DNA from 2 places in the Shewanella sp. Scap07 genome. Region 2 is predicted to be linked to the other one. Evidence: riboswitches for the same ligand, from Rfam matches in the RefSeq annotation. Region 2 holds a riboswitch; the other holds the start of a gene.

Region 1 (9,062 bases), 780 kb from region 2:
GCTCAATCTGTGACTCACTGGCGCGGCGGCGCACCGATTGGTATTCCTCTACCTTGCCATCTTTAACCACTGGTGCCACATAGGCATTAACCCAATAATAGCCGCCATCTTTACAGCGGTTTTTAACCACCCCCATCCAAGACTGGTTTTGCTTCAAGCTTTGCCATAGCATTTTATAGGCCTGCTCGGGCATATCTGGGTGACGCACAATATTATGAGGTTGGCCGACAAGCTCTTGCTGCTCAAACCCACAAATGCGGCAAAAATCATCATTGGCATAGCGAATGTTACCTTTGAGATCTGTGGTGGATAGTAAGATATCTTCATCCGCCAAACTCACTTGTTGGTTTGTCACAGGCTGGTTATTACGCATTGTGATTCAATTAGTTATATAGAGTAAGGTGGCGGGATTTTGCCTTGTTAGCCGCAGAGAGTTTGTGACCCAGTGCAAGATTAAATGTATCAGCGGCGTTTACATTTGTTGAATTTTGAAGCAGATCGCAAATACCACAAATGCTAAATTAGATTAAGCAGGCAAGCGTTTGAAAAGCTGATTAAAAAGCCTGACTTTCGCGACGCTAAACGCGCCTAATTTTGTGACAAGCCATTGAATTAGGCACTACACTTGTTCACAAGCACATTTATAGAGGCACGATGGCAGCCATAACAAAAGGATGACTACAGACATGTTGATATCTCGTCGTCAGTTATTTCAATTCACTGCATTGTTTAGCATGCTGTTTGCGTTGGTGGGTTTTAGCTATAACGTTTGGCGGATGGAGATCAGTGAGCATAACAATACCATGCGTGCGGCCAGCTTTGAGTTATTACTGCAGCTGTCCGAGTTAGAAGCGATTGTCTATGCCGCTCACTATGACAAGGATCCTATTGGTGGCAATCCGCGCAAAGGCTGGATTAAAGTAAACTTGGTTTTTGACCTATCGATGATCACTACAGTGCCACTGCAACAACAATCACAGCAGCTAAAAAATGTATGGCAACAACATTGGTCATCCATGGCACAAGATCAACAAAGCGCCAGCGCAATTATTACCGAAATAGACAACAGTCGCGCCAGTGTGCGTCAGCTACTGGCGTCACTGCAATAGTGCGTTAGCGCGAGATTATTGATCCCAAAGAAACTCACGAAAATGTTTTCGGCACACTGACTCATAACTCTCATTGCCACCAATGGCCACTTGCTCACCCTCACGCATTGGCTTGCCGTCGCCATCTAGGCGCAACACCATGTTCGCTTTGCGGCCGCAATGACAAATGGTCTTTAACTCAATCAGCTTGTCTGCCCAAGCGAGTAAATACTGGCTACCGCTAAACAGTTCGCCCTGAAAGTCAGTTTTTAGGCCATAACACAGCACCGGAATATCGAGCACGTCCACCACATAGGTCAGTTGTTTAACCTGCTGCTTACTTAAGAACTGCGACTCGTCAATCAAAATACAATGCAGCGGTTTTTGTTGATGTGCTTGCTCAATGACCTTAGCGATATCATCTTGGCTACCAAAGACTTGCGCATCAGTTTCGATGCCGATACGAGAAGCCACTTTACCCACGCCATAACGATCATCTATCGATGCGGTCATCACTAAGGTATTCATGCCGCGCTCACGATAGTTATATGAGGATTGTAATAGCGATGTCGACTTGCCGGCGTTCATTGCCGAGTAGTAAAAATAAAGCTGAGCCAAAACTGCTTCCTTAGCGGGGAAAAAGGTTGATAAGTTTACCGCGTCGCCGTATCCCAATCCAGATGTAATACCAATCAGCTAACGGGAAATTTGATCCTTAGCAAACATATAGGATACTTGAGTAACCATGATGAAGTTTGGCCCGGCTTATTGGCTATCGCTCGATGCCAAAATACCGATAATAACCTGACGACTAACTAGCCGCTAATTATCGCTACGATGGAACCATCGCTGATACAGCTGGGGAATTTCACCAGAGTCCAGCAATTGCTGAACGGCCTGATTAACCTCTTGATGCAGACTGGCATTGCCCTTTTTTACCGCCACAGCAACCGGCGTCCCCGATGCAGGTTGCGCTAAAATACTCACTTTAACGCCACGCTGTTTTGCTAAAAATAATCCCACTGCCTCAGGCATGATGGCCGCATCAACAAGGCCTGAATCAAGACGCTGCATCGACACTGCTTTACTGGCAGTATTTTGCAATCGATATTGGTATAAGCTCTGCTGTTGCTGCCACTGGCTTTGTAAGGTTGAATGCCGATCGCCCGCAACCAATCGCCCTTCGAGATCGGCCAACTGTTTAATCGACTGATTGCCACTCAATACAAATACCGCATCTCGGCGTTCATAATAAGGTACTGAAAAATCAAATACACGCGCACGAATAGAGTTAATTTCCATGCCAACAATCAGGTCTATTTCACCAAACCTTAGTTGATTGAGCACGGTATCCCATTGCCCCTGAACAAACTCAAAATCTCGCTCTAAGCTGTTTGCAATAAGCTTGGCTACATCGACATCGAAACCAGCGGGATAATCATCTACTTGGTACTGATAAGGTGGAAAACCAATGGATATGCCGAACTTTAGCGGTGTGTTATCGGCACTCAAACTTGGCGCACAAAACAGCGCCGTGAACAGCAAAGCTAAATAAAATAAGACGGGATTGGCTAAATGGTTAAGCCTGTACATTACGTCCAGTTAACCCTTTTTGAGTACTAATGCATTTATTATAGCAGTATAAAAAGACCATTATTAGTGATAGAGCCCAATTTCAAGAAGTTGTTAGTGGCTTATACCACCCCCAATAAAGACAGCGGCAATCTTAAAATAAAAAAGCACTTTATCAATCGATAAAGTGCTTAGTATTTAACCCTGCTTAAGTTGTTACAAATAACGACTCAATACTATGCAGGTTGCTTTGACTTCACTCTAAGAATCAACACACTAATAATGAACAATACTGTACACGTCAGTAATCCAGCAGTTAATGACTCAGTAAAACCAAGTACGGTGTAACCACCCAAACTGATTATTGCCACAATCACTGCATAAGGAAGTTGCGTCAATACGTGGTCGATGTGATGACAGTTTGCCCCAGTTGAAGACAAAATCGTTGTATCAGAGATTGGCGAGCAATGATCTCCAAATACCGCACCGGCAAGCACAGCGGCCAACATAGGTAACATCATATTAGTGTGCGTACCCATCGCCATATCCGCGGCAATCGGCAGCATGATACCAAAGGTGCCCCAGCTAGTTCCGGTTGAAAATGCCGTTAGGCCAGCTAGCACAAACAGTACCGCAGGTAACAAGGCGAACGGAATATTGCCAGAAGCCAAGCTCGCCATATATTTACCGGTCTCAAGTTGGCCAATTACACCGGCAATAGTCCACGCAAACAGTAAGATGTATATCGCTGGCAACATAGAGCGCGCACCGGCAACTAAACCTTTAACCAGTAACCCTTTCTCAAGCCCTTGACTGACAACCAACGCAACTGTTGCCGCTAAACCAATCAAAGCGCCATAGAACAATGACCAGGCAACATCAGTCTTCTCAAAGGCACCAATAACCGAGAATTCAATCGAGTCAGCTGCCAATGCATCTGCACCGCTGCTGATCATGAAATAAATAGTCGCGGCAACGAGTACGGTGATCGGTAAGAAAAGACCAATAATTTTACCTGAATCAGACTCAGGTAAATCGCTGTTAGCCCCAGGGGGTAAGCCTTTTGATTCATCGTAAAGATTGCCTTTTTGTGCATTTAACTCATGCTGACGCATCGGGCCAACATCTAGCCCCATAAAGGCCACACACAGCAGCAATAATAGTGCAAAAATGGCATAGAAATTCATGGGAATCATTTGCACAAACACGCTTAAATGGCCAGTATCGGTAAAGCCATGTGCAGTTAAAATACCGCCGATTAATGCAATAATATATGCGCCCCAACTCGACACTGGTGATATAACGCAGATAGGTGCTGCGGTGCTATCGAGTAGATAAGCTAATTTACTACGAGAGATGTAATAACGATCGGTGAGCGGTCTCGCAACGCTACCCACAACTAAGCTATTGAAGTAATCATCAATAAAAACCACACACCCCAAGAACATGGTCAGCAACTTGGCGTCACGCTTATTGCGAATACGAGTTCTTGCCCATTCTGCAAACGCTTTTGCTGCTCCGCTCACAGTAATTAACGCTGTGATCATTCCTAGTAGGATTAAGAAGCCCAGCAAATAAACATTCCAGCTGTTCATGGCACCGTCTTCCCAAAACAGGCCTACGGCTTGGTTAGCCAAGTACTGACCTGAATCGACTACGGCAAAATCGGTAATGAGCAAGATACCCAATAAGATACCCACACCGAGAGATAGCAGCACTTTACGAGTAAATATGGCCATGAGAATTGCAACCACAGGTGGTAGCAACGAGAGCGCTGAATCAGCGTAACTTAGAGTCGTCATTTATTATTTTCTTCGTTTTGAGTACGAATGGAGGCGACTGAACTGGTGGGATATGGATGAAGATATCAAAAACACCTGTCCTTTCAGTAGCGCTCCATAGTAATACCCAGCATTATATAGGTATAACATTTTCTTATCATCCGGATAAGAAGTCTATGGCAGTGCTGTCTCTATTCGAGGACAGCCCCAGCAGTTAACTTTGATGAGTGTAACAACTTCGGCATTCAATCCTTTCCTTGCAGGTCTTAGGCATCACCCTCGCTGCAGGTACTTATATCTCATGCACCTCTACTTTTCAGGACGTTCTCAACCTAGGCTGAAAACGTGAGGCTCATCAAAACATAAGCGGCTTTGAGGATGCCACCTCAAAACCGCTTGATGTGATCGATGTCACACTAATAATAATGCTGACACCAAGGCTATAACCTTACAATTACAACCTATTGATATTTAGCTTAGACCAACTTAGTTAATGCTGGAATGGCATCAAACAAATCCGCTTCTAATCCATAATCAGCCACCTGAAAAATAGGCGCTTCTGGGTCTTTGTTAATCGCCACAATCACTTTTGAATCTTTCATGCCAGCCAAGTGTTGAATGGCACCGGAGATCCCCACAGCAATATACAAATCAGGCGCGACAATTTTACCCGTTTGACCCACTTGCAGATCGTTAGGAACAAACCCTGCGTCAACCGCCGCTCGAGACGCGCCCAATGCACCACCCAACTTATCAGCCAAGGCCTCTAAAATGGCAAAGTTTTCACTGCTTGCTAACGCACGTCCACCAGAAACAATCACTGCAGCGTTGCCAAGCTCAGGACGCTCAGACTCAGTCAAGCTTTGTGATTCAAAACTCACTTGGCTTTCAATCACAGTATCAAGCGTAACCAGTTCTGCATTGCCGTCACTGGCCACAGCATCAAACGCGCTAGAGCGCACTGTCATGACTTTCTTTGCATCAAGACTTTGTACTGTTTCCATCGCATTACCAGCGTAAACAGGACGTACAAAGGTATCGTCACTCTTTACTTCAACCACTTCAGACAACTGCGCTACATCAAGCAGTGCTGCTACGCGGGGTAATACATCTTTACCTAAGCTCGATGCACTCGCCAAAATGTGAGAGTAATCAGCTCCAATCCCGCTGATAAGCTCGCCCAAATTGTCGGCCAAGCCATGGGCATAAGCGTCAGCGTCTGCAACCAATACTTTAGATACGCCATTAAGTTTAGCCGCTTCACTTGCTGCCGCTGCACAATTAGCACCAACCACAAGTACATCCACATCAGCGCCGATTGCCTGAGCACAGGCTACAACTTTGGCAGTATCTGCTTTCAAGCTTTGGTTATCGTGTTCTGCAATTACTAAAGTTGTCATTAGATCACCTTCGCTTCGTTCTTTAACTTATCAGCCAGCTCTTCAACTGAACCCACCATAACACCCGCTTGACGCTCAGCAGGTGGCGTAACACTGATCACCTTTTGATGCTCCCCTAAGGTTACCCCTAAGCTGTCTACAGACACGGTATCAAGTGGTTTACGCTTCGCCTTCATAATGTTGGGTAATTTGGCATAACGAGGTTCATTTAAGCGCAGATCAGCGGTGATCACCGCAGGAAGTGGCATCTTAATGGTTTGTAAACCACCATCAATCTCACGAGTAACGCTAACCGCACCGTCGGCAACACTGACTTCTGAAGCAAATGTCGCTTGTGGTAACTTAGCTAATGCCGCCAGCATTTGTCCGGTTTGATTATTATCACCATCAATAGACTGCTTGCCGAGAATAATCAGCTCTGCTTGTTCGTTGGTTTGAATGGCATTGAGGATTTTTGCAATTGATAGTGCACAATAGCTGTCATCTGTTTCAACATGGATGCCTCTGTCTGCACCTAATGCCATTGCCGTACGAAGTTGTTCTTGCGCAGCTTTAGGGCCTACTGTCGCAACGACAATTTCACTGACAACGCCTGCTTCTTTTAAACGTACTGCTTCTTCAACAGCAATTTCACAAAATGGATTAATAGCCATTTTTAGATTAGCCGTGTCGACAGCAGTATTATCAGCATTCACTCTGACTTTTACATTTGCATCTACGACACGTTTTACTGGCACCAAAACTTTCATAAGGCTTCCTTTTATACGTCTCTCGGTCTCATACAATGGTACAGCTTAGGCTATACAGAATAGCAGTCACTTTACGTGCTGTTGACGTTAACGTCAATAGAGATTCAAACGCACGTTTGTATTGAGAACTTGCCGACTTGATTATTACCACCCGAATAAGTCGTTATTTATATAAAAAGACTATTTCCTGATTATTTTTTGTTTATATACGTACATATTTTAAACTTTTATTTGATTGTGAGTTAAATCCTTTCTATTATTAGCGGTGATACAAATAAACAAAGTTACATAAATAGGACCACTATTATTATGAGCGATTTTTTAGATATATTAACTCACGGCCGTCGCTTTAAAGCGGCAGTCAAAGAGTTATCAATTGATGAATTAAAAGAGCTATCGGGTAAGCTTGAAAAAATCATCACAGATAGAGAGGCAAAAATTGCCGCTGAATCTGAAGCATTAGCGGAGCGTAATGCCAAGATTGATGAAATTCGTAAACAAATGGAAGCAGTTGGTTTATCAGTAGATGACCTAGGCGCAGCAGCATTAAAAGCCGCACCTAAAAAACGTGCTCCACGTCCAGCGAAATATAAGATTGAAGTAAATGGTGAAACCATTACATGGACTGGCCAAGGCCGTACACCAACAGTATTCAAAAATGAATTAGATAAAGGTCGTAGTATGGATGACTTCCTAATCTAACGACGATTGTTTTATCGAATTTAAAAAGCCGAATTGAATCAATTCGGCTTTTTTTGTTTAAGCACAGCCGTTGACACTATCCGTAACAAATCCACTTTGGTGTTTCAGCACTAATTACGATATTCTTTGACAACCTAGGCCATACTTATCAACTCATTTTATATATGCATAACAATAATAAAACTGCGCTAACTTGCGCTTTGCTAGGTATTACACTTAGTCCTAGCCTACACGCCAACTCGCAACTCACTGATAACACACCAAAACTCACTGCACTAACCCATGCGAGGTTAATGCTCGAGCCAGGTAAGCAACTTGATAATGCCACGCTTATTATTGAGAACAACAAAATCAAAGCAGTGGTAAAAGACAATGAGGTGCCTCAAGGGGCGTACGTGGTGGATATGCGCGGATATACTATTTATCCCGGCTTTATCGATCCCTTTACTGAGTACGGCGTTGACTATCAGTATCCCGAACAATCAAGCTCTGGTCCGGTGACGGATATCAAACGTATTGGCGGCAATGCCGCAAACGGTGCTATCCACTCACAGCAAAACTGGGTCGACTATATATACCCAGATAAAGACAGCGCTAAAGCGTGGATCAATAACGGCTTCACGTCGGTGCAAGCTGGTATTCATGATGGTATTTTTCGTGGCCGCGGCGCGACCATATCCTTGGCGGATAAAAAAGCAAATGAGGTGATTTATAACGCATCAGCGAGCCATTTAATGGCCTTTGATAAAGGCAGCTCAATTCAAGACTACCCCAACTCATTGATGGGCAGTATTGCGCTTATAAGACAGACATTTTCAGATGTGCAGTGGTATAAAGCTAATATCGATAAAGCCCATTCCAAACAAGCAAAAAACAATATTGAATATAATGCTGCATTAGCCAACCTAACCAATATTGACAAAGAACATGTTCTATTTGAAACCCGCAATCTCAATAATCTATTGCGCGCAAGTACCTTATTAAAAGAAGCAAAGATTAACGGCACCTTGGTGGGTAATGGTCGAGAATATGCCCGAGTCGATGAGATAAAAGCCAACCAATATAGCCTAGTATTACCGCTCAACTTCCCGGCTGCCCCGCATATTACTGATAGCGACAGCGAACGTGATATTCCATTATCACTATTGAGGCATTGGGAACGTGCTCCTGCTAACCCAGCAGTCATAGCCGGTGCGGGGATCCCCTTTGCCTTAACACAACACGGTATTGAAGCCGAAGAGTTTTGGCCACGCATTCGCCGCGCTATCGAAGCGGGCTTATCTGAAGAGCAAGCACTATCAGCATTGACCACAGATGCTGCGGAAATGGTGGGCACAGCAGAGTTTAGTGGCAAGCTAAAAGCTGGTTATACGGCCGATTTTGTTATTACTAAAGGTAACCTATTTACTGACGGAACCATCCACACGGTTTGGCTGCAAGGCCAACCACAACAGCTCATTGATAGCCGTAATGCTCATTTAGAGCAGCAATACCTATTACAGTTGGGTGATATCAATCTAAGTTTAGATCTTAAGCAAGGTGACAAACTCAGCGGCACTCTCAGTAGCGGCGAACAAAGTATTGAGCTAAAAGCGCTTGCCTATCAAGCTGGTCGATTAACATTTACGGGTGATCTCAGTGAAGCAGGCTACCCAGGAGTCAGCCGTTTTACCTTGTGGTTTGACGATAAAGGCGCCCGTGGCAGAATGTTAGATTCAAGTAATCAACAGTGGCCAGTAGCGGGTATTGCCTCGCCTAAAGCGCCGCAAC
Region 2 (9,062 bases):
CACAGCCTCCGCAAATCAGCTTACATGATGAACAGGGTGAACGTTTAGCTTGGGTGGAAGAGAATGCCATCAACAAGACTCATCCACTCTATCCCTATTTTGGTTTGTGGCAGCAACCGGAGTTTGGCCAGATTAAAGCTGAGGATGGCCAAGCACTGCAATATCGCCTATTTAAGCCAACTAACTTTGATGCAAGTCAGCGTTACCCTGTGGTAGTGCGAGTGTATGGCGGCCCGCATGCACAGTTAGTAGTGAACAGTTGGAGCGAGCATGACTACTTTACGCAATACTTATTGCAACAAGGTTATGTTGTTTTTCAGCTAGACAATCGTGGCTCGGCGCATCGCGGCACTCGGTTTGAGTTTGTTATTCATGAGCACTTAGGCGAAGTTGAGGTTAATGATCAGAAAGCCGGTGTCGACTTCTTGCGTACTCAGTCATTTGTTGATGGCGAGAATATTGCGTTATATGGCCATAGCTATGGCGGTTATATGGCCTTAATGGGATTGTTTAAAGCGCCTACGCATTTCAAAGCGGCTATTTCTGGTGCGCCAGTAACTGACTGGGCATTGTATGATACGCACTATACTGAGCGATATTTAGGTCACCCGCAAACCAATGCTCAAGGCTATGAGGCGAGCAGTGTATTCCCCTATGTGAAAAACTATCAGTCGGGACTGTTGATGTATCATGGCATGGCTGATGATAATGTCTTGTTTGAAAATAGCACTCGGGTGTACAAAGCCCTGCAAGATGAAGGTAAGCTATTTCAAATGATTGACTACCCGGGGTCGAAACACTCAATGCGTGGTCATAAGGTACGCACTCATTTGTATCGCTCATTAGCAGACTTTTTAGATAGGCAGCTAAAACCTTAGTGCAAGCTAACCGCGCGAGATAATGCCCTAGAGGCAGCAATTGCCGATTGTTATAGGCAATCCTCATCAAATCGCGGCCACAAAAAAGCCAGTCTTTAGACTGGCTTTTTAGTTATCTTACTGAGTAACTTAAACTTCTTCTAAGTTACCGCAGAAACGATAGCCTTCACCGTGAATAGTCGCGATGATTTCTGGCGTATCTGGCAAGCTTTCAAAGTGCTTACGGATACGACGGATAGTCACGTCAACAGTGCGGTCATGTGGCTTAAGTTCGCGACCAGTCATTTTCATGAGTAGGTCAGCACGAGTTAAGATTTTGCCAGGGTTCTCAACAAAGTGCAGCATCGCGCGGAATTCGCTACGTGGCAATTTGTAAGATTCGCCTTGTGGGCTAACTAGAGAGCGGCTGTTAATTTCTAAGCTCCAACCGTTGAAACGGTAGAACTCAACTGCGCTTTTCTCTTCTGATTCAGTACCAGTGCTATTGACTCGCGTTAGTAGGTTACGTGCACGGATAGTCAACTCACGTGGGTTGAATGGTTTAGTGATGTAGTCATCAGCACCAATTTCAAGACCTAAGATCTTGTCAACTTCGTTATCACGACCCGTTAGGAAGATTAGGCCGATGTTGTTGATCTCACGTAGTTCACGCGCAAGTAACAGACCATTTTTACCCGGTAGATTGATATCCATCACTACCAAGTTGATCTTGTTTTCTTGCATTGCTTTATGCATCTCTGCGCCATCATTAGCTTCTGATACCACATATCCTTCTGCTTCAAAAATACTTCTTAGCGTGTTTCTGGTAACGGCTTCATCTTCAACGATCAGAATGTGCGGGTTTTGCATATTAAAGTACCTAATATTTGTTCAAATCTGTTCTAACCATGAGCGCGTGCTACGGCTGCGCCCCATCTCATCTACTGACAATTACTGATCCACGTCGGTGCTCTCAAAAACTAGCCTGAAACAGCAACACACTTCATGATTAGTAAAGTATGCGTATCTCTATATTTTTAGGAAACGCGAACTGTATTCACTTCGATTAACAATAGTAGAGATTAGTTCCCCCTACTAGTTAATTATTTTTAAGCTTTAAATGTGCTGGCTGGTCACGCCGACATTTTATACAGGAAGTTGGTTTGCTCGTTACTTGCGTGTCAGTCAGTCGAAGTAACTAAGTGCGGTGCATCTTATTGTTCTAAAATGCTAACCAACGGTGCTTATTGTACTCGTTTTAGGCATTTGTTAACAAATGAAATGTTAACAAATTTACTTTGGGTTTTGAGCTATATCACACGACTTGACCTAAGTTGTTGATTTATAACATTCATAAAAAAATCATTTTGGTGATCGGGATCACACCTGTAAGATAGCTAGCAGTATTTGCTATAATATTTCGAATCGAATATTGGAGCTTGACGGCAATGAGCACGGATAATCACCCCCTTTGGCAATGTTATCAGCAGACCCAATTCTTATTTACTCAATCACTTTCTCCCACTTTATCTTTCGCTATTATTACTGCCCACAATCCACAGGGTGAAATATTGAGCGCCAGTCAAAATCGATTATTAGATCGAAAGCTACAAGGTGAGATTGAGAAAATGGGCCTACCCTATAGGGCGATGGTGGGGACTTCGTCGGATCGGCGCCATATGGAAAAGAGTTGGGCTGTGGCGATAGATAAACCAGCGGCGATTGCATTAGGTTTAGCTTTTAAACAAAATGCCATCTATTTTGTTGAAAATGACACTTTACGTTTAGTTCCGTGCTTGTTGAAGCATGACGAGACGGCGATAGGGCGCTTTTCTAGTCGGGTTAATTTAGTCAGTGAACTGCCAGAATCTTGCTAGCTAGCTTCAGTTTTCATTTCATTTTCAGCCTTAATGGCGCGGTGACACGATTAAATCAACAAAACTCAGTGTTTTCTGGTTTGTAGCGTTGACAGTATTTAGTCAAATTTGTTAGTTTTGCGTCATTGGTATGGAAAACATACCAATACAGAAGAGGAGCGTTAACTAGGTAGTAAGCTTGAGGGGGGCCAACCCCGACGACAGTTTATGAGGGAGATTAGCGCCGAGGTATTGCCATTGTGTTTGGCTCACAGCAATATCGGTCGATTGGGTTGAATCCTAACGATTGTCACCTGTTTTTTTGGTGGAGAGCTTCTGGTGACGATCGCTTTTCCCTATCTTAAGGGTGTGTAATCTTTACACCAGGCTCTTCGAACGAAGTAAGTTCGGAGCGTAAATATGTTAATCAATTCTTATGTTGTAGCCTTTTCTCAATTTAGTTCGGAGGAAAGCTAATGTCTGTTGTTGCCCAATCTGTTGTGAATGAAATTGTTGTTGCCAAATTTGGTGGCACTTCTGTGGCTGATTATGCTGCCATGAATCGTTGCGCAGATATCATTCTGGCTAATCCCAATACTCGCGTTGTGGTGGTCAGTGCATCAAGCGGTGTCACTAACTTGCTGGTTGAGCTAACTCAAGCCACATTAGAAGAAGATAGACGCAAGCAAGTAATTAAAGAAATTGCGTCTATTCAGTACCGTATTTTGGATGACCTAGGTCGACCGCAAGATGTCGCAGCACGTATAGATAGTGTACTAAGCCAAATTGACAACCTCAGCGAGCAGTTGGTGCTTAATCGCAGCAAACAGATTATGGACGAGTTATTGGCACAAGGTGAGCAATGCTCATCAGCTTTGTTTGCCGCCGTACTGCGCGAGAAAGGTGAATCAGCAGCTGCATTTGATGTTCGCCAAGTACTGAGAACCGACAGCCATTTTGGTAAGGCAGAGCCGCAAGTTGAAACGATTGCTCAGTTAGTAGAAGGCCAATTGCTGCCATTACTGGCGAGTCAGCGAATTGTTACTCAAGGCTTTATTGGTGCCGATGAAGCAGGTAAAACCACCACACTGGGCCGCGGCGGTAGCGATTATTCTGCCGCATTATTGGCAGAGGCATTGCGGGCCAACGCGGTAGAAATTTGGACCGATGTGGCTGGTATCTACACAACCGATCCTCGTTTAGCACCGAACGCTCGCCCTATTGCAGAAATTAGCTTTAATGAAGCGGCCGAAATGGCGACCTTTGGTGCCAAGGTTCTGCACCCAGCAACAATTTTGCCGGCGGTAAGACAAAAAATTCAGGTTTTTGTCGGTTCAAGTAAAGAGCCTGAGCGCGGCGGCACTTGGATTCGTCATCAAGTCAGTGATGAACCTGTTTACCGTGCCGTGGCGGTTAGACGTGATCAGACGCTGTTAAACTTACATAGTTTGCAGATGCTACATGCCCAAGGCTTCTTAGCTGAAACCTTTGCGACTTTAGCTAAGCATAAAATCAGTGTCGATTTGATTACCACGTCAGAAGTTAACGTATCACTTACCTTGGACAAAACCGGCTCAGACTCTGCGGGCAATGGTCTACTGAGCGAGTCACTGCTACAGGAGTTATCTCAGCATTGTCGAGTGAGAGTGGAAGATGACTTAGCCTTAGTGGCTATCGTAGGCAATAAAATTGCCTCCACTGCTGGTGTTTGTCGACGGGTGTTTGAAGTATTGGAAACCCATAATGTACGCATGATATGCCAAGGCGCTAGCCCGCATAATTTATGTGTCTTAGTGGCCGAATCGGAAGCGGCTCAAGTGGTTCAAGCATTGCACCAAAATCTATTTGAAGGATAAAACATGTCATTTACTCAGTCATCATTGAAAGTCGGCGAATTAGCCACGGGCCATGAATTGAATGTGCCCATTTTCCGCTTTCGCGGTACTGATGTAGAAGCGCCACGTGTTTATATTCAAGCCAATGTTCACGGTGCCGAAGTGCAGGGCAACGCGGTTATTTATCAGTTAATGCAACGCCTAGAGACTGCAAACGTGTTAGGTGACGTGGTACTTGTCCCTTTGGCTAACCCGCTAGGTATTAATCAAAAGAGTGGTGAATTTACACTCGGTCGGTTTGATCCAATCACCGGGGTGAACTGGAATCGGGAGTATTTTGACCATAAGGTAGACGTTGAGGTTTGGTATGCTCAGCATCACCATCTAGACGATGCTGCTCTGACGCATGCATTTCGCACCCATTTGATTGCGGCTTGTCAAGCTCGTCTTGATGGCGAGTGGGGGATCACTAGCGGTCATCAACTTGCGGTTAGTTTACAAAAAATGGCTCATGATGCCGATATTGTGCTGGATCTGCACACTGGGCCTAAATCATGCAAACATTTGTATTGTCCGACTTATGCTTATGAGCTTGCGAAACAATTCTCTATTCCTTATACCTTGATAATCCCCAATGATTTTGGTGGCGCGATGGACGAGTCTATCTTTTGTCCATGGTGGCAACTCAGTGAGCACATGGCGACCCAGGGGCGTAGTTTTGCGGTAGCGGTTGATGCCTTTACTTTAGAGCTTGGAAGCCAAGAGCATATTGATCTTGAAGATGCAAAACAGGACGCGCATGGCATCATGGCTTACCTGAGTGCAAAAGGGGTGATTGGTGAGCAAGTTTTACCGGCAGAGATGTCGCGTTTTGGCTGTTATTTGAAAGATTATAAAAAGTACCATGCGCCGTTAGGTGGCATGGTGGAATATAAGGCAACATTGGGTGAGAAACTGAGTGCAGGCCAGCCACTGGCCAACATTCTGCGCTTAGATAAATACGGTAGTGATCAGGTTTTAACGCCACTGACCTTGCCCCTAGACTGCGTACCTATTTTGCACTTTGCTTCGGCATCGGTCTATCAAGGCACTGAACTTTATAAAGTGATGACCAATGTGTTTGAGCTGTGAGCTGTTAAATATTGTGAACAGTGCGAAAAATATACTCTGCTGTTGCAATTTGTAATAATTAATTCTTTTTTGATTAGGCTAGCGCTAAGCGCCAGTACGGCTATAGTCTCTCATAGTTGAGTAACAGTTTCTTTACACTTTTGTTGTGGTTAATAAGGATTATCGGTTTAAAGTGTAACCCGTCTATTTCTTGTTTGTTTTTTTATTGTTTCTTTTGTGTTAATAATATCGGTTCGTTAGTCATTTGTACTAATGAACCTTTTTTAGCTTGGTGAATCTTCTGGGAAGGGAGTGGCTGAGTTAGGTGTTGTTCAGGAAGTTATATAACAAAAGCACAGCAAAGTGTTAAGGAATTGACAAGTGAAAACTCAAATCGCTATAGCAGTATCGACTGCAATAATAAGCATGTCTGCGACTGCGGCTGCAACGAGTAGCCCAAACGTAGTATTGTCTAAGCCAGCCGGGGTAAGTGCACACATACCAGTCGTTGACTCTAAAATTAAAGTACAGAATCATGTCGTTCGAACCAATGCAGTATTCACACCAGAAGCAGATTTAGGTGATGGTGTATATCGCTACTTTATTCGTTTGAATGAGAGCCCGGTTGCCCTTTACCAAGGTGGTATCGAAGGCTACAAGGCAACATCAACTGACGTGGTATCAAGCCAGAGTAGAAAATTAGATGTTAACAGTGCTGCAGTTAAATCTTACCGCTCTTTCCTTAACTCTCGCCAAAACAATGTCATTCAAAAAGCAACATCGATTCTCGGTGAGCTAGATATCAAACAACAAACCACACTTGCCTACAATGGTATGGTGGTTGAAATGACGCAGGCGCAAGCAGCCAAACTAGCGAAAGTGGCTGGTATAGCGCAAATTCAGCGCGAAGTTTTACGTAAGCCGACTACTGATTCGGGCCCTGCAATAATCAAAGCACCTTCAGTCTGGAGTGGCGATGCAACAGGAGTTGCTAGTCAAGGTGAAGGTATGATTGTCGGTATCATTGATACTGGTATTAATAGCGACCACCCTTCATTTGCCGATATTGGCGGTGATGAGTATGACCATACTAACCCTTGGGGTGAAGGGGTATACTCTGGTGATTGTGCAATGAACTACCCAGAGCTATGTAACGATAAGCTCATTGGTGTTCACAGCTGGCCAGCAATCACAGACAGATATTTAGATTATGATTTAGATGTGCCGCCAAATGGTGAAGACCATAACGGTCATGGTTCTCATACTGCCGGTACTTCGGCAGGTAACGTATTGATGAACGTCAATGTGCCAAACGTAGACGGTGAAGATACTGGGGTTGTTTTTGATAATGTTTCTGGTGTCGCACCGCATGCTAATATCGTATCCTATCAGGTTTGTTTACCTGGTGAAAATGATGCCATTCGTTTCTCAGGCTGCTTTCCATCATTGACGGTTCTTGCTGTTGAGCATGCTATTGAAAATGGTGTTGATGCACTGAACTATTCAATTGGTGGTGGTTCGAGCAACCCGTGGAATGATGCGGATGCTTTGGCTTTTTTATCTGCGCGTAAAGCGGGTATACATGTCGCTACATCTGCAGGTAATGATGGCCCAGGTCCTGAGACTGTTGGCTCACCAGGTGATGCACCTTGGTTAAGTACCGTCGCGGCGTATACGCATGATCGTGATTTCGCGGACAAAACCATTAGCGGTTTCACCGGCGGTGATACTGAAGCTCCTGGTGAATTAACCGGTAAAGCAATGACTGGCGAACTTGCTGGTGCTATTGTTTATGCTGGTGATTTTGTAAATGCAAACGATCCCGATAACGACCCAGCCCAATGTTTACAACCGTTCCCTGAAAATACCTTTGCCGAAAACACAATCGTTATGTGTGATCGTGGTGCGATTGCACGTGTAGATAAAGGCCGCAATGTACTAGCCGGCGGTGCTGCAGGTTTAGTACTAGGTAATTTGCAAGGCGGAGCAACAAGTGTTGTTGCCGATGCACATGTGCTACCAGCCATCCATATTGATGCGGACCAAGGTGATCTACTGCGTACTTGGCTTGCAAGTGGTGAAGGCCATATGGCTAGCATTTCAGGTACCGAAGTGATTCAAGATGAAGATTTAGCGCGCGTAGCGGCTGGCTTCACTTCACGTGGTCCAAATAAATCCGTGCCTGATGTGATTGCACCTTCAATTGCAGCCCCCGGTGTCAGCATTTTTGCTGCTTATGCAGATGATCAATCTGACGCATTTAAAGAAAATCCAGATCCAAGTGATTATGGTTTCTTAAGCGGAACATCTATGGCGAGTCCACATGTAGCGGGTGCATTGACTCTACTTGCTAGTATTCACCCTGAGTGGACACCAGCTGAGGTTCAATCTGCGTTAATGTTGACAGCAGACCAAGATACCTTCAAAGAAGATGGTGTAACACCGTCTGACTTTTTTGATATGGGTGCTGGTTATGCCAACGTAGAAGCAGCAGCGAAAACCGGTCTGGTTATGGATGAGACTTACGTTAACTACGTAAAAGCTGATCCTGGATTAGGTGGGAAGCCTTCGGCCATTAACCTGCCGACAATGGCAGACTCTAAGTGTGTAGGTACTTGTACTTGGACTCGTACTGTTAAAGCCACGCAAGATGGTAGCTGGACTGCCAGCACTATGGGTGTAGCGGACGGTCTATCTATTACAGTATCGCCAGCTGAGTTTGAGTTGGTCGCCGGTGCGAGCCAAGAGCTTACTATTACAGCAGATGTGAGCGGTGCAGATGCTGGTTGGAACTTTGCCAATGTTAAACTTGAAGCTGATGGCTTACCAGAAGTTAAGTTACCAGTGGCAGTTAAAGCCAGTGGAAATAATTTGCCAACGAGTTTTGAGATCACAGCAGGTCGTTCTGAAGGTAGCATGACCTACACTGGTATGGTGTCTAGTGAACTGACAGATATTACAGCAGGTGTTTATGATAAGAAGTCTGATCTTATTGAACCTGCTACGTTGAATGTACCAGACGGTGGTTTTGACTACATCGCTCTAGAATTCCCATTCATGCCGAATGTGGTTTTCTCTACAGCATCAGCTACGGCACCAGATGTCGACTTACGTATTCTGGATGCAAACTTTGCCAATATCGGTAGTAGTGGTGGCCCTAATTCAGATGAAGAAGTGGCATTTACTAACCTGCCAGCCGGTGTTTACTATATTGTTGTAGATGCATATACACCTTCAGCTCCTGGTGCAACAGATGAAGTAACGGTACGTATTACTTCGATTTTAACTGACGAAGATTCACTCAGTAGTGATTTAATGGTTGATGTGACTGAAGAAGGTGGAGAGTTTTCTCTAACTTTCGATTGGGATACTGATACAAACTCTGTTGGTATTGTGGCGTTAGA

Evidence for each region. A riboswitch is a leader RNA that binds a small molecule or an ion and turns the genes downstream of it on or off. The one in region 2 is predicted to bind lysine.
Region 1: linked by a shared signal. The riboswitch ahead of FLM48_RS07190 (Na+/H+ antiporter NhaC family protein) and the one ahead of lysC (lysine-sensitive aspartokinase 3) in region 2 are both predicted to bind lysine.

What each region holds. Positions count from the first base shown of each region.
Region 1 covers NZ_CP041329.1:1,628,319-1,637,380, reverse strand. Annotated here, with positions in the region: gene FLM48_RS07210 (PAS domain-containing methyl-accepting chemotaxis protein) at 1-373, opposite strand, end outside; gene FLM48_RS07205 (hypothetical protein) at 687-1,109, shown strand; gene FLM48_RS07200 (thymidine kinase) at 1,125-1,706, opposite strand; gene FLM48_RS07195 (transporter substrate-binding domain-containing protein) at 1,911-2,681, opposite strand; gene FLM48_RS07190 (Na+/H+ antiporter NhaC family protein) at 2,897-4,462, opposite strand; lysine riboswitch at 4,542-4,761, opposite strand; gene FLM48_RS07185 (FAD-binding protein) at 4,918-5,841, opposite strand; gene FLM48_RS07180 (electron transfer flavoprotein subunit beta/FixA family protein) at 5,841-6,590, opposite strand; gene FLM48_RS07175 (H-NS family nucleoid-associated regulatory protein) at 6,900-7,292, shown strand; gene FLM48_RS22850 (amidohydrolase family protein) at 7,457-9,062, shown strand, end outside.
Region 2 covers NZ_CP041329.1:850,113-859,174, forward strand. Annotated here, with positions in the region: gene FLM48_RS03660 (DPP IV N-terminal domain-containing protein) at 1-878, shown strand, start outside; gene arcA (two-component system response regulator ArcA) at 1,008-1,727, opposite strand; gene FLM48_RS03670 (DUF3293 domain-containing protein) at 2,306-2,734, shown strand; lysine riboswitch at 2,878-3,057, shown strand; gene lysC (lysine-sensitive aspartokinase 3) at 3,190-4,569, shown strand; gene FLM48_RS03680 (succinylglutamate desuccinylase/aspartoacylase family protein) at 4,573-5,679, shown strand; gene FLM48_RS22835 (S8 family serine peptidase) at 6,040-9,062, shown strand, end outside.